DNA from 4 places in the Nocardiopsis eucommiae genome. Region 3 is predicted to be linked to each of the others. Evidence: riboswitches for the same ligand, from Rfam matches in the RefSeq annotation. Region 3 holds a riboswitch; each other region holds the start of a gene.
What was found. A riboswitch is a leader RNA that binds a small molecule or an ion and turns the genes downstream of it on or off. The one in region 3 is predicted to bind thiamine pyrophosphate.
Positions count from the first base shown of each region.

Region 1: linked by a shared signal. The riboswitch ahead of thiD (bifunctional hydroxymethylpyrimidine kinase/phosphomethylpyrimidine kinase) and the one ahead of ACRWK8_RS00830 (TenA family protein) in region 3 are both predicted to bind thiamine pyrophosphate.
Region 2: linked by a shared signal. The riboswitch ahead of thiO (glycine oxidase ThiO) and the one ahead of ACRWK8_RS00830 (TenA family protein) in region 3 are both predicted to bind thiamine pyrophosphate.
Region 4: linked by a shared signal. The riboswitch ahead of ACRWK8_RS03280 (ECF transporter S component) and the one ahead of ACRWK8_RS00830 (TenA family protein) in region 3 are both predicted to bind thiamine pyrophosphate.

Region 1 covers NZ_CBDRIY010000038.1:15,573-20,418, reverse strand. The annotation lists gene ACRWK8_RS21310 (acyl-CoA synthetase) at 1-735, shown strand, start outside; gene ACRWK8_RS21305 (DUF368 domain-containing protein) at 1,091-2,017, shown strand; TPP riboswitch at 2,105-2,205, shown strand; gene thiD (bifunctional hydroxymethylpyrimidine kinase/phosphomethylpyrimidine kinase) at 2,194-2,997, shown strand; gene ACRWK8_RS21295 (alanine/glycine:cation symporter family protein) at 3,089-4,507, opposite strand; gene ACRWK8_RS21290 (DUF6457 domain-containing protein) at 4,733-4,846, opposite strand, start outside.
Region 2 covers NZ_CBDRIY010000008.1:23,807-28,652, reverse strand. The annotation lists gene pknB (Stk1 family PASTA domain-containing Ser/Thr kinase) at 1-567, opposite strand, end outside; gene ACRWK8_RS06680 (thiazole synthase) at 943-1,743, opposite strand; gene thiS (sulfur carrier protein ThiS) at 1,747-1,959, opposite strand; gene thiO (glycine oxidase ThiO) at 1,962-3,155, opposite strand; TPP riboswitch at 3,154-3,264, opposite strand; gene ACRWK8_RS06665 (Rv2175c family DNA-binding protein) at 3,383-3,742, shown strand; gene thiE (thiamine phosphate synthase) at 3,810-4,481, shown strand; gene ACRWK8_RS06655 (phosphotransferase family protein) at 4,535-4,846, shown strand, end outside.
Region 3 covers NZ_CBDRIY010000001.1:189,998-194,843, reverse strand. The annotation lists gene thpD (ectoine hydroxylase) at 1-253, shown strand, start outside; gene ACRWK8_RS00845 (ABC transporter ATP-binding protein) at 308-1,033, shown strand; gene ACRWK8_RS00840 (ABC transporter permease) at 1,030-1,761, shown strand; gene ACRWK8_RS00835 (HNH endonuclease family protein) at 1,832-2,476, opposite strand; TPP riboswitch at 2,704-2,804, shown strand; gene ACRWK8_RS00830 (TenA family protein) at 2,794-3,447, shown strand; gene ACRWK8_RS00825 (nitroreductase/quinone reductase family protein) at 3,454-3,930, opposite strand; gene ACRWK8_RS00820 (universal stress protein) at 4,077-4,846, shown strand, end outside.
Region 4 covers NZ_CBDRIY010000003.1:156,125-160,970, forward strand. The annotation lists gene ACRWK8_RS03270 (energy-coupling factor transporter transmembrane component T family protein) at 1-136, opposite strand, end outside; gene ACRWK8_RS03275 (ABC transporter ATP-binding protein) at 133-1,683, opposite strand; gene ACRWK8_RS03280 (ECF transporter S component) at 1,687-2,325, opposite strand; TPP riboswitch at 2,408-2,515, opposite strand; gene ACRWK8_RS03285 (glycoside hydrolase family 19 protein) at 2,650-3,540, opposite strand; gene ACRWK8_RS03290 (transglycosylase domain-containing protein) at 3,765-4,846, opposite strand, start outside.

The sequences.
Region 1 (4,846 bases), on a different contig from region 3:
GTACGCGGGCTGTGGCGGGCCTGGCGCGAGGACGTGGCCCTGGCCGACGCCTACGGCGGTTCGGAGACGGGCGTGTGCGGGTCGGCCACCGCGCCCGACGAGCACACGAGTGTCGCGGACTCCGCCGACCGGCGCAGCTTCACGATGGGCGGCAGCATCTCCGTGCTGGACGACTCCCTGCGGCCGCTCCCGCCGGGGTCGGTCGAGGTCGGCCGGATCGCCCGGACCGGCCGGATCCCGCTGGGCTACTACAACGATCCGATCGCCACCGCGCGCACGTTCCCCACGGACGGTGACGGGCGGCGCTGGGCGCTGTCGGGCGACTACGGCACGAGGGCCGGTGACGGTTCGATCGTGCTGCTGGGCCGGGGCAGCGTGGTGATCAACACCGCCGGGGAGAAGGTCTACCCCGAGGAGGTGGAGGCCGTGCTCAAGGCGCACCCCTCGGTGGAGGACGTGATCGTGGTGCCCTCCCCGGACGAGAGGCTGGGCCAGAAGGTGACGGCCCTGGTGTCGCTGGCCTCCGGTTCGGCTCGGGACGAGGGCGCGCTGCGGGCGCACTGCCGGGTGCGCCTGGCCGGGTTCAAGGTGCCTCGGACGGTGCACTTCGTGGACCGGGTGCGGCGTACGGCGGTGGGCAAGCAGGACTACCGGTGGGCCGCCTCGGTGGCCGGGGAGGACCCGGACGCGCCCGCCGTTCCCACCTCGCCACTGTCCGGTTCGCGCCGGATCTGAGACCGGGTTCCACGCCGTCGTCGTCACGATCCGTTTTCGGACCAAGGACCTCGCGGACTGATACCTGACCAAAACCCGGATTCTCCGGGCGATCAGACGCCTTCACCCCGTCCGGCGCCGCTAGAATCAGCACTGCCCGGCCCGGGGCCTGACGGCTCTCCTCCCCCTCGCACGGCCCGGGCGGCACACATCCCGCGCGGGCCGGAGCATCGAACCGGTGGAGGTCGCCTCCATGACCCGCGTGGTACAGCACCCCTTTGACCCGCCGGTCGACCGTTCGCACGGGACCGGCGACCCCATCAGGACGGAGGACGGCGCCCTCTCCCGGGAACCTCCCGGGCCAGCGCCCGACAACATGGCCAAGTCAGTAGGCTCCTACATCTTCAACGCGGTGCGCGGCGGGGCCGTCGGCACCTCCGAGGCACTGCCCGGCATCAGCGGCGGCACGGTCGCACTGATGGTCGGCCTCTACGACAAGCTGATCGGTGGCGCGGGCCACGTGGTCAGCGGCATCAAGCGCTACGTCACGGACGTGCCCCGGGGCCGCGGCAAGGAGCGCGCCCAGGAGCAGTTCCGCCAGGTGGACTGGTCGGTGCTCGTCCCCGCCCTCATCGGCATGGCCGTCGCGCTCATCCTGGCCGCCGTCTTCCTCGCCCCGCTGGTGGAGGTCTACGCGCAGTACGCGTACGCGCTGTTCTTCGGCCTGGTCCTGGCCTGCCTCTGGATCCCCTACACCGGTGCGGGCAAGAAGTGGAAGGCCTGGCACTACGCGGTGGCCCTGGTCTTCGCCGCGCTCGCGTTCACGCTCACCGGCCTGCCCGGCGCCAACCTGCCCACCCACCCCGTGGTGGTCTTCCTCGCGGCCGCCGTCGCCATCTGCGCCCTGGTGCTGCCGGGCCTGTCGGGCTCCTTCATCCTGCTGACCCTCGGCCTGTACGAGCCGACCATGGCGGCCCTGCGCGCGGCGGACCTGCCCTACATCACCGTCTTCGTCCTGGGCATGATCACCGGTCTGGCCCTGTTCGTGAAGGTGCTCCAGTTCCTGCTGGAGAACCACCACCACATCACCCTCGTGGTGCTCACCGGGCTGATGGCCGGTTCGCTGCGCGCCCTGTGGCCGTGGCAGGACGAGAACCGCGACCTGCTGCCGATGACCGACGTCCCCGTCACGCTCGCCTTCGCGGTCGGCGGCTTCGTGGTGGTCGTCGGCATGATCGTCTGGGAGCGGCGCAAGCACGCCCAGCAGGAGCAGGTGGAAACCCGCCACAACGTCACCGTCTGACCGCGCGGAGGGGGCGGTCCGCCCCGGCGGACCGTCCACTACAGTCGGAACCACCACAGACCAACACAGATGCCGGGGCCGCGAGGCCCCGGCGGCGCGGGGTGCCGGAGAGAGTCCTCCCGGCTGAGAGCACACCCGTCGAACCTGCCCTAGTTCGTACTAGCGAAGGAACGCCAATGAGCGCGTACAACGTCGTGTCCATCGCCGGAAGCGACCCCAGCGGGGGCGCTGGCGTCCAGGCCGACCTGAAGTCGTTCTCCGCCCACGGGGTCTTCGGAATGACCGTGGTGACGGCGTTGACCGCCCAGTCCACACGCGGGGTCACCGGGGTGCACGGTGTCCCCGCGTCCTTCGTCACCGATCAGATGGACACCCTGTTCACCGACGCGACCGTGCACGCGGTCAAGGTGGGGATGCTGTCCACGTCGGAGGTCACCGAGGCGGTCGCGGCCGCTGTGGACCGCTACGCGCTGCCGAACGTGGTCGTGGACCCGGTGATGGTGGCCAAGAGCGGTGACCGCCTCCTGGAGCGGTCCGCGATCGAGGCCCTGCGCACCGTCCTGCTGCCGCGCGCCGACCTGCTCACCCCCAACCTCCCCGAGGCCGCCGACCTGCTCGGCGAGACCGAGGCGACCAGCCTCAAGGAGATGCGGGGACAGGCCGAACGCCTCCTCGAACTCGGTCCGCGTCGCGTCCTGCTCAAGGGCGGGCACCTGCCCGGTGAGGAGAGCGTCGACCTGCTGGTCGACGGTGTCTCGGAGCCGGTCGAGTTCCGTGCCGGGCGGGTGGGCACCCGCAACACCCACGGCACGGGCTGCACGCTCTCCTCCTCGATCGCCGCCCTCCTCCCCCAGCGCCCGGACACGGTGGCCGCCGTGGCCGACGCCAAGACCTACCTCACCGAGGCCCTGCGCCGCGCCGACGAGATCCACGCGGGCGGCGGCCAGGGACCGGTGCACCACTTCCACGCCTGGTGGTGAACGGACGACACCACGCGAAGGGGGGACCGGCCACGGTGGCCGGTCCCCCCTCGTCGTCGGCCGAGGGACTGGTCCTCCGGCCGCTCGTGTACTACTGGCTGACGTCCTTCATGATCACGTCCGGGTTCCGCCAGTCCGGGTGGTCGAAGAACTTGCGCGTCTCCGAGCTGATCACCCCCGACAGCAGGATCAGACCCACCAGGTTGGGCAGCGCCATGAGACCGTTCGCGATGTCGCTGAAGAGCCACACCGAGTCCAGGTCGGCGACCGAGCCCACGAAGACGACCACGATGAAGAGCAGACGGTAGGGCAGCACCATGCGGCGGCCGCCCAGGAACTCCACGCAACGCTCACCGTAGTACGACCAGCCGAGCAGGGTGCTGAAGGCGAACACCGTCACGGAGACCGCCACGATCACGGCACCGGCCGAGCCCATCGCGGGGCTGATCGCTCCCAGCCCCTCCGTCATGGCCTGCGAGGTGAGCAGGGAGCCGTCCTCGGCGCCCTCCACCTGCCACACCCCGGTCACGATGATGACCAGACAGGTCATGCTGACCACGATGATGGTGTCGATGAAGGTCTGGGTCATGGAGACCATGGCCTGACGGACCGGCTGGGTGGTCTTGGCCGCAGCGGCCGCGATACCGCCGGTGCCCAGCCCGGACTCGTTGGAGAAGATGCCGCGCGCGAAGCCCAGCTGGATGGCGAGCAGCACACCGGCGCCCGCGAATCCGCCGGTCGCCGCGGTCCCCGTGAACGCCGAGGTGACGACCAGCTGGAAGGCGGGGAGCAGCGCCTGCCAGTTGGCGATCAGGACCACGAGGCAGATGCCGACGTAGCCGATGATCATGACGGGCACGAGGGCGGAGGTGACGCGTCCGATGCTCTTGATACCGCCGAGGATGACGGCGCCCGAGCCCACCATCAGGATCAGCCCGATGACCCACGTCTCCACGCCGGTGACGCTGTTCATCTGCTGGGCGACCGTGTTGGCCTGGGTTCCGTTGCCGATGCCGAAGGCGGCGATGGCACCGAAGACCGCGAAGGAGATGCCGAGGAAGGCCCCGAAGCGCCCGCCGACCCCGTACTTCAGGTAGTACATCGGGCCGCCGCTCTGCTCACCCTTGGCGTCGGTGCGGCGGTACTTCACGCCCATCAGGGCTTCGCTGTACTTGGTGGCCATCCCGAAGATGCCCATGACCCACATCCAGAACAGCGCGCCCGGACCACCGATCCCGATGGCCAGGGCCGCTCCGGCGATGTTGCCGACGCCGACCGTCGCGGCGAGCGCGGTGCTCAACGCCTGGTAGTGGGAGATGTCGCCCTCGACCGTCTCGTCCTCCTTCCGGCGGACGAAGGCCAGCCACAGGGCGTGCGGCAGTCGGAACAGCTGGATCAGGCGCAGCCGGACGGTGAGGTAGACACCGGTCAGGAACAGCAGGGGAATGAGGACGAACGGTCCCCAGATGATCTCCGACAGGACGCCGGCCATCTCTAGGAGGTGGTCCACGGAGGACCTCTCTTTCGGTGATTACGTGGGGTGGGGGGGGAACCAGCGGTGTCATTGGGGGGAACCAGGACCCTCGGAAACACGTTGGTACCGGTGGATACTGTTCGGTATCGGGAAAGAATGGCACTGACGCGTAACAAACAAATCACGCGAGGTCAGAATGCGTGTTACGGAATCTTTTCGTGTCTTCTCGCGTCTCCCGACTCCGGGGCCCGGGCTTCCCGGCTACCCCTCGCCGTCCTTTCCGTCCTCCTCCTTCACCTGGGCCAGGGCGAGTCTGCTGAGGAGCTCGGCCGCCTCGTCCGGGTCCGCCCCCTGTCCCACGGCCACGCCGAGCAG
Region 2 (4,846 bases), on a different contig from region 3:
CTCGGGCGCCAGGTAGGCGGCCGTGCCCATGAGCGTGCCGGTGCGGGTCAGGCCCTGGTTGGACTGTTCCACCGCGCGGGCCAGACCGAAGTCGGCCACCTTGACCCGGCCGTCCTTGCTGATCAGGACGTTCTCGGGCTTGACGTCGCGGTGCACCATCCCGGCCTGGTGGGCGGCCCCCAGCGCGGCCAGCACCGAGGCCATGAAGTTCAGGGCCTGCTTCGGAGCCAGTCGTCCGTGTGCCTTGAGGATGTCGCGCAGGGTCTGGCCCGGGACGTACTCCATGGCGAGGAAGACGTGTCCCTGGTCCTCACCCTGGTCGAAGACCTGCACGACGTTGGGGTGGGAGAGCTTGGCGACCGAGTGCGCCTCGTTGATGAAGCGCTGGACGAAGGTCGGGTCCTGGGCCAGGGAGGGGTGCATGACCTTGAGGGCCAGGCGTCGGTCCAGCCTCAGGTCGTGGGCGACGTAGACCGTCGCCATGCCGCCACCGGCGATCCTTGACTCGACGAAGTAGCGACGGTCCAGCGTCGCGCCTACAAGCGGGTCGGAAGTCGTCATGTCCACGGCGGAGTTGTGTCCTTGCTGCGGGGAGCGCGGGCGTTCGCGGCCGGTGGCGCGTACCCGACACCTGGTGTCGATCCGACACGATAGCGGAAGCCGGTGTCAGGTCTGCCCCGCGGTTCACGGTCGCGACGGCCCCCGTGTCCACCGTCGTGGAGCCCGACCGGAGGGTCGGTTCGGGGCGTTCGCGCCTGGGCGGTCTGAGGGTGCGGTGCCGTCGCGCGGCACGCGCACCCTCCCACGGTAGGGGACGGGACCAAACCCGTCGGTAACGGTCCGTTCGCGTGTCGTCACCGGGGGTTCGCGCGGTGTGCCGGAACGGGTGATCGTCCCAGGTCCGGAGCCCCGGACCACCGCACCGGAGTCCTCCCGGCGGACTCAGACCACGTCGGGGCTGGAGGCCCTGGCGTGGCGGCGGACCGGGATGCGTCCGGCCAGCCGCGCACCGCGACCGGCGCGCACGGCGTCGCGCATCGCCGCCGCCATCCGCACCGGCTCCCGGGCGCGTGTCACGGCCGTGGCCAACAACACCGCGTCGCACCCGAGCTCCATCGCCAGGGCGGCGTCGCTCGCCGTCCCGATGCCCGCGTCCACGATCACCGGGACCTCGGCCTGTTCGACGATCAGCTCCAGGTTGTGCGGATTGCGGATGCCCAGGCCCGAACCGATCGGCGCGGCCAGCGGCATCACGGCGGCGCAGCCCAACTGCTCCAGGCGACGGGCCAGCACCGGGTCGTCGTTGGTGTAGGGCAGGACAGTGAAGCCGTCGTCGACCAGCGCCTCCGCGGCGTCCAGTAGTTCCACCGGGTCGGGCAGGAGGGTGTGCTCGTCGGCGACCACCTCCAGCTTCACCCAGTCGGTGCCCAGGGCCTCACGGCCGAGCCTCGCGGTGCGCACGGCGTCCACGGCGGTGAAGCACCCGGCGGTGTTGGGCAGCGGGCGGATGCGGTTGCGCTCCAGGACGTCCCACACCGACCCCTGGGTGCCCGGGGTGATCCGGCGCATGGCCACGGTGGTGAGTTCGGTTCCCGACGCCAGGAGGGCGTCCTCCAGGACCTCCAGCGAGGGCGCCCCGCCGGTGCCGGTGATGAGTCGGGACCCGAAGGAGACCCCCGCGATGACCAGCGGGTCCTCCGACACGTGTGCCGCGACGGTCACGGACTCGGACGTCTGTGTCATGGTTCAGCCTCCCTGTACGGCGGTGAGCACGTCCACGCGGTCGCCCGCGGAGAGCTCGGTGTCCGTCCAGGCGGTGCGTCGCACCACCTCGTCGTTGACCGCGACGGCGATCCCGCCGGGGACGGCGCCGTCCCCGGCGTCGGTGAGGTCGCGCACGACCCCGTCCACGGTGGTCGCCTCGCTGTCCCGGGCCTGTCCGTTGATGATCAGTTCCACTGCTACTCCCACGTCCGTCTGCTGGCTGAGAACCGGCGCGCGTACGGGGGCAGCGCGCCGGTGGTGAGTGCCTCGGCCATGACCTCCCCGGTCACCGGGGCCAGCAGGACCCCGTGCCGAAAGTGTCCGGCGGCCAGGTGCAGTCCCGGGACCCGTGTGGGCCCCAGGAGGGGTTCGTTGTCGGGGGAACCCGGCCGCAGCCCCACGCAGGTCTCGACGACCTCCAGCTCGCTCACCCCCGGGACGAGCTCGCGCGCGTCCCGCAGGACCTGCCAGAGCCCGCCGACCGTCAGGGAGGTGTCGTGGCCCAGCTCCTCCTGGGTGGCGCCGACGATCACCTCGCCGTCGGCCCGGGGTACCAGGTAGACGGGGAACCCGCGCACCAGGCCGCGCACGGTGCGCGTGACCAGCGGCGGTTCCCCGGCGGGCACCCGGGCGCGCAGCAGCTGCCCCTTGACCGGGCGCAGCGGCGGAACCACCGGTTCGGGCACCCGTACCCGGTCGCCCCAGCATCCGGCGGCGAGCACCACCTGCGCGGCGGGCAGTGCGGTCCCGTCGGCCAGGCGTACGCCCAGGCGCGCGCCGTCAGCCCCGGGGGAGGTGATCTCCTCCGCGTACCCGGGGACCTCGCGAACGCCCGCCCGCTCCCCGGCCCGCGCCAGGGCCAGGAGCAGCGCGCGCGGGTTCACGGAGTGGTCCTCGGGGGCCAGCACGCCACCGCGCACGCCCGGAGCGAGCGTGGGTTCGAGGCGTCGGCACTCGCGGCTGGTGAGCCGCTGGGTGGGGACGCCCAGGCGCTGTTGGAGCGCGTGGAGGTCGGTGAGGACCGCGAGGTCGTCGCGGTCGAAGGCGACCAGCAGCGTCCCGGTGCGGCGGTGGCCGACGTCGATCCCGCTGGCCTCCTGGAGTTCGGCGACGAAGTCGTCGTAGAGGCGCGCCGAGCGCACCCCGAGCTCCATGAGCTCCTCCTCGCCGAAGACCGCCTCGGTCGCGGGGGTGAGCATGCCCGCCGCGACGGTCGAGGAGGCGCGGGCGTCGGAGGGCGCCGTGACGGGGTCGGGCTCGACCAGGGTCACGGACAGGCCGCGCTGGGCGGCCCGCCAAGCGGTGACCCGGCCGATGACGCCGCCGCCGACCACGACCACCGCATTGGTGGGATGAATCGTCTTCTGTGGGGGAACCTCGTTGCTGCGCACGGCGCCGTGTTCCACTCCCTTCGCCGGAATGACCCGGATCAGGTTCGTGCGGTCGGAGGCGGTGAGCCTCCCTCTCAGCCGGGTCCACCCGGCTCCCGCGGGACATGTCCTCGCCCTCATCCTAGGACAACCCGTCCAGGGCGGTCGTGGCGGGGATCTCCCAGGCGGGGCGTCCGGGGGCGGGGCGATGGTCTCCGGAGCCCGGCCGGGTGTGGCAGATTGGGTGGGTGACACAAAGCGATCGTGAACTCGACGAACTCGTCGGCGAATGGCTGACCCTGCGTGAGGCGGCCGCGCCGCTGGGCGTGAGCCCCAACCGCATCAAGACGCTCATCCGCGAGAACCGCCTCATGGGCGTGGTGCGCGGTGGCGAACTCTGCATCCCCGCCGCCTTCCTGGACGGCCCGGACCTGGTCAAGGGTCTGCCGGGCACCATCGTGCTGCTGACCGACGCCGGTTTCTCCACCGAGGAGGCCCTGCGTTGGCTGTTCACCCCGGACGACACCCTGCCGGGCACGCCGATCCAGGCCATGCGGGAGAACCGGGGCACCGAGGTCCGTCGGCGGGCCCAGGGCATGGCCTTCTGAGCCGTCCACGGCCCGGGGACGCACCACCCCGGTGACGTCCCCCGGGCCGTTGGTTAGGGTGGGGCGCGTGAGGACGAGCCACGGAACCAGCCTGCGCGAGCGCCTGGACGCATCCCTTCTGTACCTGTGCACCGACGCCCGGACCGAGAGCGGTGATCTCGCGGAGTTCGCGGACGCCGCCCTGGCCGGAGGCGTGGACATCATCCAGCTCCGGGACAAGGGCTTGGAGGCCCGCCAGGAACTGGCCGCCCTGGAGGTCCTGAGGGAGGCGTGCGAGCGCCACGGGGCCCTGCTCGCCGTCAACGACCGCGCCGACATCGCCCGCGCGGTACGCGCCGACGTCCTGCACCTGGGCCAGCGCGACCTGCCGGTTCCCCTGGCCCGCGACATCATCGGCGCCGACCCGCTGGTCGGCCGCTCCAACAACGACCCCGAGGCCGCCGCCCGTTCGGCGGAGGAGCCCGGGAGCGACTACTTCTGCGTGGGCCCGACCTGGGCGACCCCGACCAAGCCGGGCCGCCCGGCGGCCGGACTCGAACTGGTGGAGCGCGCGGCCGCGCTCGGCACCGACCGGCCCTGGTTCGCGATCGGCGGCATCGACCTGGAGAACGTGGACCGGGTGCTGGACGCCGGGGCCACCCGCGTGGTCGTGGTGCGCGCCGTCACCGAGGCCGAGGATCCGCGAGCGGCGGCCAGCGCGCTCCGGGCCCGCCTGACCGCACGGCGCGGCGACGCCTGACCGTCGCGAAAACCCGGTGACCTCGACGGCCGTCCCGGGGATACTGGTCCACCATGGATGAGGTCGAGGTCGTCGTCGCCCACTCCGAGCGCGCGACACTGCGCGTCGGTGACGTGTTCCTGAAGGTGGACGCCGACCAGGCGCGTGTCGACGTCGAGGTCGAGGCGATGTCCCTCGCGCCGGTCCCGACCCCGGAGGTCCTCTGGCGCAGGCCGCCCGTGCTCGCGATCGCCGCGCTCCCGGGGACGGCCCTGGGCCGTCTGGGCGAGCCGTCGACCGCCTCGTCGGCGGCCTGGACCGCGGTGGGCGCCGCCGTCCGGAGACTGCACGAGGCTCCGCCACCTCCCTGGCCCGGTCGACGCCGC
Region 3 (4,846 bases):
CCCGCAGGAGGAGGACATCGCCGCGCTCGCCCGCGAGCACGGGATCGAGCAGTTCACCGGCCCGAGCGGGTCGGCCCTGTGGTTCGACTGCAACAGCATGCACGGCTCCGGCAACAACATCACGCCGTACCCGCGCTCGAACATCTTCGTGGTGTTCAACAGCGTGGACAACGCGCTGGTGGAGCCGTTCTCCGCCCGTGAGCGCCGCCCGGGCTTCGTCGCCTCGCGCGACTTCACCACGCTGCGCTCCTGACCTCCGCGAGTGGCGCCTTGACCGGTACCGGTTCGCCGCGCATGATGCTGCGCTATGGACCATGACCCGACCGCCGCCGTCGTCGTCCGTGACCTCCGGGTTCGGCGCGGCGGCGGAGTCGTGTTCGACGGGCTCGACCTGGAGGTGGCCCGGGGCGGGGTCACCGGCCTCATGGGGCCCTCCGGATGCGGCAAGACCACCCTCATGCGCGCGATCGTCGGAACGCAGCGTGTCCAGGGCGGCGGCGTCACGGTGTTCGGCCAGGCGGCGGGGAGCGCGGGCCTGCGCCACCGCGTCGCCTACGACACCCAGGCGGCGTCGGTCTACTCGGACCTCACCGTCGAGCAGAACCTGCGCTACTTCGCCCGGTTGGTCGGCGCCTCCCGGAAGGACGTGGGACGCGTCCTCGACCAGGTGAACCTGCGTGACCGGGCCGGTCAGCGGGTCGACACGCTCAGCGGGGGCCAGGCAAGCCGGGTCTCGCTCGCGGTCGCGATCCTGGGCCGTCCCGAACTCCTCGTCCTCGACGAACCCACGGTGGGCCTCGACCCGCTGCTGCGAGAGGAACTGTGGTCGGTGTTCCACACCCTCGTCGACGAGGGGGCGACGCTGATCGTCTCCAGTCACGTGATGGACGAGGCGCTGCGCTGCGACCGGCTGCTCCTGTTGCGCGACGGCCGTGTCATGGCCGACACCACGCCCGCGCGGCTGCTCTCCGAGACGGGGGCGGACGACCCCGACCGCGCCTTCCTGGCCCTCATCGAGAGGGAGGTCGGATGAACCTCACGCGCACCTTCGCCACGAGCGGCCGGGTCCTGCGCCAGCTCGGCCACGACCCGAGGTCGATCGTGCTGCTGCTCGTGGCACCGAGCCTGCTGGTCGGACTCTTCGCCTGGCTCTTCACCGACACGTCGGTGTTCGACGGCATCGGTCCGGCGATCCTCGCCCTCTTCCCGTTCGTGGTGATGTTCCTGATCACGAGCGTGACCACCCTGCGGGAACGCCGGTCCGGGACTCTGGAGCGCCTGCTGTCGACACCGATCGGCAGGTTCGACCTCATCTTCGGCTACGCGTTCGCGTTCGGTCTGGCCGCGATCGTGCAGGCCTTCGTCACGGTGCTGTTCGCCGTCCGCGTGTGCGGACTCGACGTCGAGGGGCCGCTCTGGTCACTGGGCCTGGTCGCGGTCGTGGACGCCCTGCTGGGGACCGCGCTCGGGCTCCTCGCCAGCGCGTTCGCCCGCACCGAGTTCCAGGCGGTGCAGTTCATGCCCCTGCTGGTGTTCCCGCAGATCATCCTCGGCGGGCTCTTCATGCCGCGTGACCAGATGCCCGACGTGCTCCACGCGATCTCGGACTGGCTGCCGCTGAGCCACGCGATCGACGCGGTGAACGCGGTGGCGGCCGGGGACCCCGCCTGGGACGTGTACCGGCCGCTGTCGATCGTGTCCGCCTTCACCGTGGGCGCGGTGCTGCTGGCCTCCCTCACCCTCCCCCGCCGCACGCCCTAGGGGGTCGACGCGATCACTGACCGGGGCCGACCACGTGTCAGGGGCGGCCCCGGTCAGCGGGGGTTCCGGGCTACAGGGCCGGGGTGGTCTCCACGACCGCGTCGGGGCACGTGTCCGCGACGGTGTTCAGCGCTTCGAGCTCGGCCTCGTCGACCGACAGGCTCCAGCGGGTCTTCACCGTGGTCCACTCGGTGACGTACCGGCAGTGCACCTCCTCCGCCGGGGGCAGCCACTCGGCGGGGTCCCGGTCGGCCTTGGACCGGTTGGAGGCCGCGCTCACGGCCACGAGCGCCACCGGCTCGTCCAGGTCGTTGGCGAAGTCCCTGCGCTGGTTCGTGCTCCACTCGGACGCCCCGGAGTCCCACGCCTCGGCGAGCGGGACCATGTGGTCGATGTCCAGCGAGCCCGCCTCGGTGAGGGTACGGCCGTCGTAGTAGGAGAACCACTCGCCCCCGGTCAGACGGCAGCGGTCCCCGACCTCCGGGGCGATCTCGGCCTCCTCGATGAGGACCTCCGCGCGGGTGTGGCACCCGTTCCTGTCGGCGTCCACCCAGTGCGGGAAGAGGCTTCGGTCGTATCCCGTGCGGGACTCCTCCGCGACGGTGAGGGCGGCGATCGCGTCGGCCAGAGGGGTGGCAGCGGCGTACGCCGGGGCGGGGGCCAGGAGTGCGGCGGTGAGCGGGACGGCGGCGAGGGCCACCAGGTGCGGGCGCATGAGAAGGCCTTCCAGATCGTTCACGGAACGTGTAGGTCCTGTGCCTGGGGGTCACGAGTCAAACCCGTCGCCGCTCGACGCACCCCGGGACGGCTGTACAGGTCGGGACCAGCCCGGACAAGACCGCCATCGCGGGTGTGGTTCCGGTCGGCCTTCCCGCCTTCGGGACTCCGGACCGTAACCGACGCCCCGGAGGCGGTCGGGTCGGGGGCCGAGCGGTAGGGTCCGGGTCAGGCACGGGGTGCCCCGGACGACACCGGGGCTGAGATCACACCCGCCGAACCTGCTCTGGATCGTGCTAGCGAAGGGATCGCCTGATGACTGGTTTCTGTGCCCGCGTGTGGGAGGAGACGGCGCCGACACGGGACGCCATCGACGCCCTCCCGTTCGTCCGGGGGATCGGGGACGGCACCCTGAGCCGGGAACGGTTCGAGTACTACATGGTTCAGGACGCCCTCTACCTGCGCGGATACGCACGCGCCCTGGCCACGGCGGCGGCCAGGGCCGACACCAGCGAGGAGATCGCGTTCTTCGCCAAGGCCGCGCACGGCGCGATCGCGGTGGAGAGCTCCCTCCACGAGGGCGCGGTGGGCAGCGTCGGTGAGGACGTCCCGCCGTCACCCACCTGCACCGCCTACACCTCGTACGTGCTGTCGCTGGCGCACACGCAGGGCTACCCCGAACTCGTGGCCGGGGTCCTGCCGTGCTTCTGGGTCTACACCGACGTCGGTGAGCGGCTCATGGCCAGGGCCGGGAACCTCGACGACCACCCCTACGGCGACTGGATCGCCACCTACGGGGACGAGGAGTTCGCCCGGTCCACCGAGCAGGTCAGGTCGATCGCGGACCGGCTCGCCGCCGGTGCGGGCGAGGCGACGGTCACCCGGATGCGCGAGGCGTTCCGACGGGCCACCACCTACGAGTGGATGTTCTGGGACGCTGCCTGGCGCCAGGAGGCCTGGGGAGACTGACCGGGTTCAGGCGTCCGGGACCGGGGTGAGGCGGAAGACGGGGATCACCCGGTCGGTCCGCCGCTGGTAGAGGGCGAAGTTGGGCCAGACCCCGCACAGGCGTGCCCAGGCCCGGTCCCGGTCCGCCCCGGTGAGCTCCTCCGCCCGGACGGTCACCCGCCGCCCCGTCCTCCCGATCTCCGCCGTGCGCGCGGCCCTCAGATTGTGCGCCCACGCGGGGGTGGAGGGGGCACCGAAGGCCGATCCGGCCACCAGGTGATCCGCGCCGTCGGGGACACACAGGAGGGGTGTGGAGCGCGGTCGTCCGCTCCTGCGCCCCCGGACGGTGAGCACGGTGTTGGGCAGCCCGGCGAGGTCGAGCAGCCCGAGGCGCCCTCGGCTGAGGCGGTCCAGGTTCCGGTCCAGCCAGGTGATCTGGGGCAGGAGTCGCGGTGTCCACGCGAGGGCACCGATCCGCACGGCCAGGGGTGTGAGCAGACCCATGTGCGCATCGTAACCGTGTGGCCGCCCGGCCGCACTCCATCGTGACCTGCGGCGACACGCCCCACGGACTGGGATCCGCGCGTGGCGGGTGGAAGACTCCAGGGCAGAGCCGTGACGTGCGCGGCCGCTGCCGGAGGGGGCTGTCGATGGTGGAGGACGGGATGGTCGCGCCGAAGGTGCTGGTGGGGATCGACGGGTCGCCCACCGCCTCGTGGGCCCTGCTCTGGGCGGCCGCCGAGGCCGACCGGCGCGGTTGGCCGCTGCACGTGGTGCACGCCCTGGCGATGCCCCTGGTGATGTCCGTCTACGCCGGGCCCACCCGTTTCCCGCCTCCCGAGGAGGTCGCCGACCAGGGCCGCCGGGTCCTGGCCGAGGCCGCCGCGCACGTACGGGGGCGCCACCCCGGGGTGTCCGTGGAGGAGGACCTGGCGTTGGAGGAACCGGGCACCGCGCTGGTGCGGCGGGCGGGTCCGGACGACCTCGCGGTGGTGGGTTCGCGCGGGCTGGGCGCGGCGCGGTCGGTGCTGGACGCCTCGGTGAGCGTCCGGGTGACGTCCCGGGCGGAGTGTCCCGTGGTCGTGGTGCCCGGGACCGGGTCGGAGGACGTCGCCGTCCCGCCGCGCCGGATCGTGGTGGGGGTGGACGGATCCGACGACTCCCGGCGCGCACTGGCCTTCGCCCTGCGGGAGGCCTCGCTGGTGGAGGGTGGCGCGGTCGTGGCGGTGCACAGCTGGCAGGTGCCGGTGCCGCTCGACTCGGCGTATCTGGCGGCGGGCGGCTGGTCACCCCCGGACGACCTCCTGGACAGCAGGTCGCAGGAGATGGTGACGGAGATGGTGACCCGGGTCGTGGACGACGGGACCGAGGGGGTGGCGGTCTCCGTCGTGCGCAGCGACCGGGACGCCGCCGAGGCCAT
Region 4 (4,846 bases), on a different contig from region 3:
CGGCCAGCAGCTTGGCGGCCGGGTTCAGGCCGGTCAGCCAGTACCGGGCGCCGCCGCCCTCGGGCACATCCAGGGTGAGGGTGTCCCCGCCCTTGGCGCGGGGCACGTCCGGGCCGTTCGTGTGCCGGGAACTCACGCCTCCCCCTCTCGTGACGTCGCGGACCGGGCCGCCCCGACGGGTGCCGCGCGTCCCTCCGCGACCCGTACTTCCACGTCCGTCAGGCGGCGCAGCAGGAGTTCGTCGTGGGTGGCCATGACCACGGCCCGTCCCTCGGAGCGCAGGGCGCCGAGGAGCTCCACCAGCTCCGTCCAGGTACGGGTGTCCTGGCCGAAGGTGGGCTCGTCCAGCACCAGCAGGTCCGGGGCGTGCGAGGGGCCGGAGCTGAGCGCGGTCGCCACCGAGAGGCGCCGCTTCTCGCCGCCGGAGAGCGTGTACGGGTGCACCTCGGCCAGCCGGGTCAGTCGCAACCGCTCCATCAGCTCGCCCACCCAGGCGTCGGTCTCGGCCGCGCCCATCCCCGCGCGCAGCGGCGCGAAGCGGAGTTCGTCGCGGACCGTGGCGGTGACGAACTGGTCCTCCGCGTGCTGGAACACCGTGCCCACGTGGCGGGCGAGGCGGCGTGCGGGCCAGCGCACGAGCGGGCGCCGGTCGGTTCCGGCAATCGGACCGCGCGGCAGCACCTCGCCCCGGTGCGGACGCGAGAGCCCGGCCAGCATGGTGAGGAGCGTGGACTTGCCCGCGCCGTTGGGGCCGGTGAGTGCGGTGGCGGTTCCGGCGGACAGCATGACGTTCACGTCGTCGAGCACCGTCCGCCGGGGGGCGGCGCGCACGCCCACCTGGAAGGGGGTGCGGGCGCTGACGCCGACGGTCTCCACCAGGGGCACGCCGCCGGGAGCGGGCGTGAGCTCGGGGACGGGTTCGTTCCCGGGGATCCACACGCCCTGGTCGGCCAGCGAACGGCCGTGTTCCGCGAACACCCGCGCCGGGGCGCCGTCCGCGATCACTCCCCCGCCGGGTTCGACCACCACGACCCGGTCCACCAGGTCGACGACGTCGGCCACCCGGTGCTCGACCAGCACGAGGGTGGCCTCGGTCTCCGCGAGCAGGCGGGAGAGCAGGTCGCGCACGAGCACGGCCCCGGCCGGGTCGAGGTTGGCGGTGGGTTCGTCCAGGAGCAGCAGACGCGGCCGCATGGCCAGCGCACCGGCGATGACCAGGCGCTGCTTCTCACCTCCGGAGAGGGCGCCCGTGGAGTGCCGGAGGCCGTAGGGGAAGCCGACCTCCGTCAGGGAGCGCTCGACCCGGGGCCAGATGTCCTCGGGGTCCACCCCCAGGTTCTCCAACCCGAAGGCGACGTCGTCCCCGGCCCGGGCCATCACGAGCTGGGTCTCGGGGTCCTGGCTGACCAGTCCGACCCCGCCGCGGCCCCGGTCGGCGGGGGCGCCGTCCACCAGCAGCGAGCCCTCGTGCTCCCCGCTGATGGCGCCGTCCTCGCCGGTGAGCCCGGCCAGGGAGTGCAGCAGGGTGGACTTCCCCGCGCCCGAGGCCCCGAGCAGCAGGACCCGCTCCCCCGGTTCGACGGTCAGGTCCACTCCGCGCAGGGCGTGGGTGTCACGGCCGGAGTGCTTCCATCCCCAGCCGGAGAGTTCGACGCGAGCCCCGCGCGCGTTCGGTCGTGTCACGGGTCAGCCCCTGGCCGAGGGGAAGGGGGCCAGCGCGCCGGACCTGGCCAGCGCCGTGGTGAGCAGGCGCGCGCCCACGCCCGCGATGACGGCCGCGCTGAGGACCACGATCACGCCGTAGGTGAGCTGGTACTCAAGGGGCCAGGTGACGTTGTAGGCGATGTTGTCGCGGATGGCCGGGGAGAGCCCGGCCACGGCGGCTGCGAGCACGGCCACGCCCATGTTCCAGCGCCGGTAGGCGAAGGCGAGGAAGACCAGTTCGGGCAGCAACCCCTGGAGGGTGCCGTCGACGACGACCATGACCCCCCACTGGGTGCCCAGCACGGCCGAGACGGAGGCCGCGGCGATCGAGGTGAGCAGGGCCGCGCCGGGTTTGCGGATGATGAGCCCGCCGAGCACGCCGGAGATCAGCCACATGCCGTAGACGACGGCCTGCCCGGGCGGGAACGCCACGAACAGCGGTGTGGTGACCGACCAGACGATGTTCCACAGCCAGAAGACGACGCCGACCGCGACGCCGATCACGGCGGCCACGACGATGTCGACGGTGCGCCAGCTCCGGGCCTTGGCAAGGATCTCCTGGACGCGGCCCACGGGCTCCGCGGTGGTTCCGGTGCCGGTCCCGCGGTTCTCGGTACTCATGCTGGTTGATGTCCCTTCGTCGGGGTGACGAGGGCCCATGTGGCCAAGAGCGCCGGTCGGGCGCGCGCTGGCGCACGCACGACGGCGGTTTCCTACGACTTCCTTCGCTGGCATGACCCAGATCAGGTGTGTAAGGGTCTGCGGCCGGGTGCCGCACTCTCAGCGCTCACGCGCTCCCCTGTCGGATTGCCTCCATTATGGGGCAAACAGGATGCGCGGTGAAGACCTTCCCTCGGGACACGCAGGAGCGGGGATGCGCCCGGCGGTGCTCGCCGGTCGCACCCCCGCTCGGGTGCCGCCACGGGTGCGTCGACGCACCTGGGGTCAGCAGCTCAGGTTCGACCCCGTGGTGGTGCCGAGGATCTGGGCGAACTGCGTGAAGGTGTTGATGCGGCTCTGCACCTGTCCCGGGTTGCCGCCGTTGCACTCGATGGACCCGTTGATGGAACGGATCGACTCACCGAAGCCGTGGCCGTCGACGATGGCGGTGTGCCCCGACATCGTCCCGGCACCGCTCTGGGTGTTCCAGAACCAGAGTCCGGTCCGCCAGGCGATCGCGGCGTCCTGCTCGACGAGGTAGGGGTTGTTCAGCAGGTCGATGCCGAGGGCGTCCCCGGCGGCCTTGTAGTTGTAGTTCCAGCTCAGCTGGATCGGGCCCTTGCCGTAGTAGGCGTCCTGACCGGCCGGGCAGCCGAAGGGCTGGCTCGGGTCGCAGTAGTGCGGGTAGTTGTCCTCGTTGATCTCCTTGATGTACACCAGCCCGCCGGTCTCGTGGCTGACGTTGGCCAGGAAGGCGGCGGCCTCGCGCCGCTGCACCTCGACGCTTCCGGTGTTGGTGAAGCCCGGGTAGGAGCTCAGGGCGTCGGTGAGGCCGGAGTAGGTGTAGAAGGGGTTCCGGTTCGGGAACATCTGGTTGAACTGGGCCTCGCTGACGACGAAGTCGCTGGGACCGGGCTGTTCGCCGCCCCCGTCGTTTCCGCAGGGGCCCTGGTCGGCCCAGACGTCCGAGGTTCCGGGACGCTCGTTCTGCGTCCACCACTTGGCGGTGTAGTTGCGGCCTTCGAAGGAGACCTGGCCGCCGCCGGTGTAGACGGCGGAGGAACTCCAGGCCGTCGCGCAGGCGGTGGCCGCCGTCGCGACGGTCGCGGGGAGGGCAACGAGCACAGCCGCGATGGCGCCGAGCACCGCGAGCTGACTCAGGAGACGTCGGATCACGTGATCACACTCCTAGGGTGCGGCGCTGCGTCCGACCGCGCGCCGCAGGGGGGTGACGTCACCTAAGCAAGAGTGGTCTAGACCTGTCAAGGTCCAGACCACGGAAGGTGAGAACCGGGTGACGGTCCGGATCGGAACGGCGGCCCGCCTCCCGGCCCGGCGGCCGGTCCGCCTCGCGACGGTCTCCCGTGGTCACCGGACCGGGGGGCTGCTTCCGAAGGCGTCTAGGTGCCCCCGTCGTCTCCCGTGCCGCCTTCGCCGGTCCCGCCTCCGCCGGTGCCGTCCGCGAGATCCTCCGCGTCCTCGGCGTCCGTGTCGCTCCCGCCCTCGTCGTCATCGTCGTCGTCACCGCCCCGCTGCTCGGGAGGCTCGGTCTTCGGGTCGCCGAAGGCGCCCGGCGACCCCGCGAACGCGTCCGAGGGCAGGTGCTTGGTGGCGCCGCGCATGCTCTCCTGCCAGATCGGGCCGGGCAGGGTGCCCCCGTAGACGATCTCGAAGTGCTGCCCGCCGATCGTCACGCCCTGGAGCGGGTTCTCCTCACCGCCGCGCACGTCGCCCACGACCACGGCCGAGGAGAGGTTCGGCGTGTACCCGGCGAACCAGGCGTAGGCGGCCCCGTCGGTGGTCCCGGTCTTGCCCGCGGCCGGACGCCCCAGGTCCAGCCCGTTGGCCGTACCCCCGTCGAAGGTCTGCTGGAGCAGGTGGTTGACGCCGTCGGCGGCGTCCTGCTTGACCGTGCGCTCGCACTCCGAGGTCGTCTTGAGCTCCTCGCCGGTGCCCTCCTCGGTCACCATGCGCACCGGGCGCGGCTCGCAGTACTCGCCCCTCGCGGCGAAGGTCGCGTAGGAGGAGGCGACGGTCAGCGGGGACACCTCCTGGTCCCCGAGCGTGAAGGAGCTCCACACCCCGAGGTCGCTGCCGTCCGCGCGGTGCACCCCGGCCTTCTCCGCCATCTCCGAGGTCTCGCACAGGCCGACGCGCTTCTGGAGCTGGGCGAAGTAGGTGTTCACCGACCCCTTGGTCGCGCTGATCATGTTGTGGCTGCCGTCGTCGCTCTCCCCGGCGTTGCGGATGCTCCACGAGGACATCCTGGTGCCCTCACAGTCGGACATCCCGCTCAGGGACAGGTTCTTGGGCGAGGAGAAGCTGGTCCCGTACCCCAGGCCCTTCTCCAGGGCCGCCGCCAGCGTGTACGTCTTGAAGGTGGACCCGGCCTGGTACCCCAGGGAGCCCCCGTCCTCCTGGTCCACGGCGAGGTTGAGGGAGGTCGTCCCGACCTGTTCGTCGTCGAAGCCGTACCGCAGGT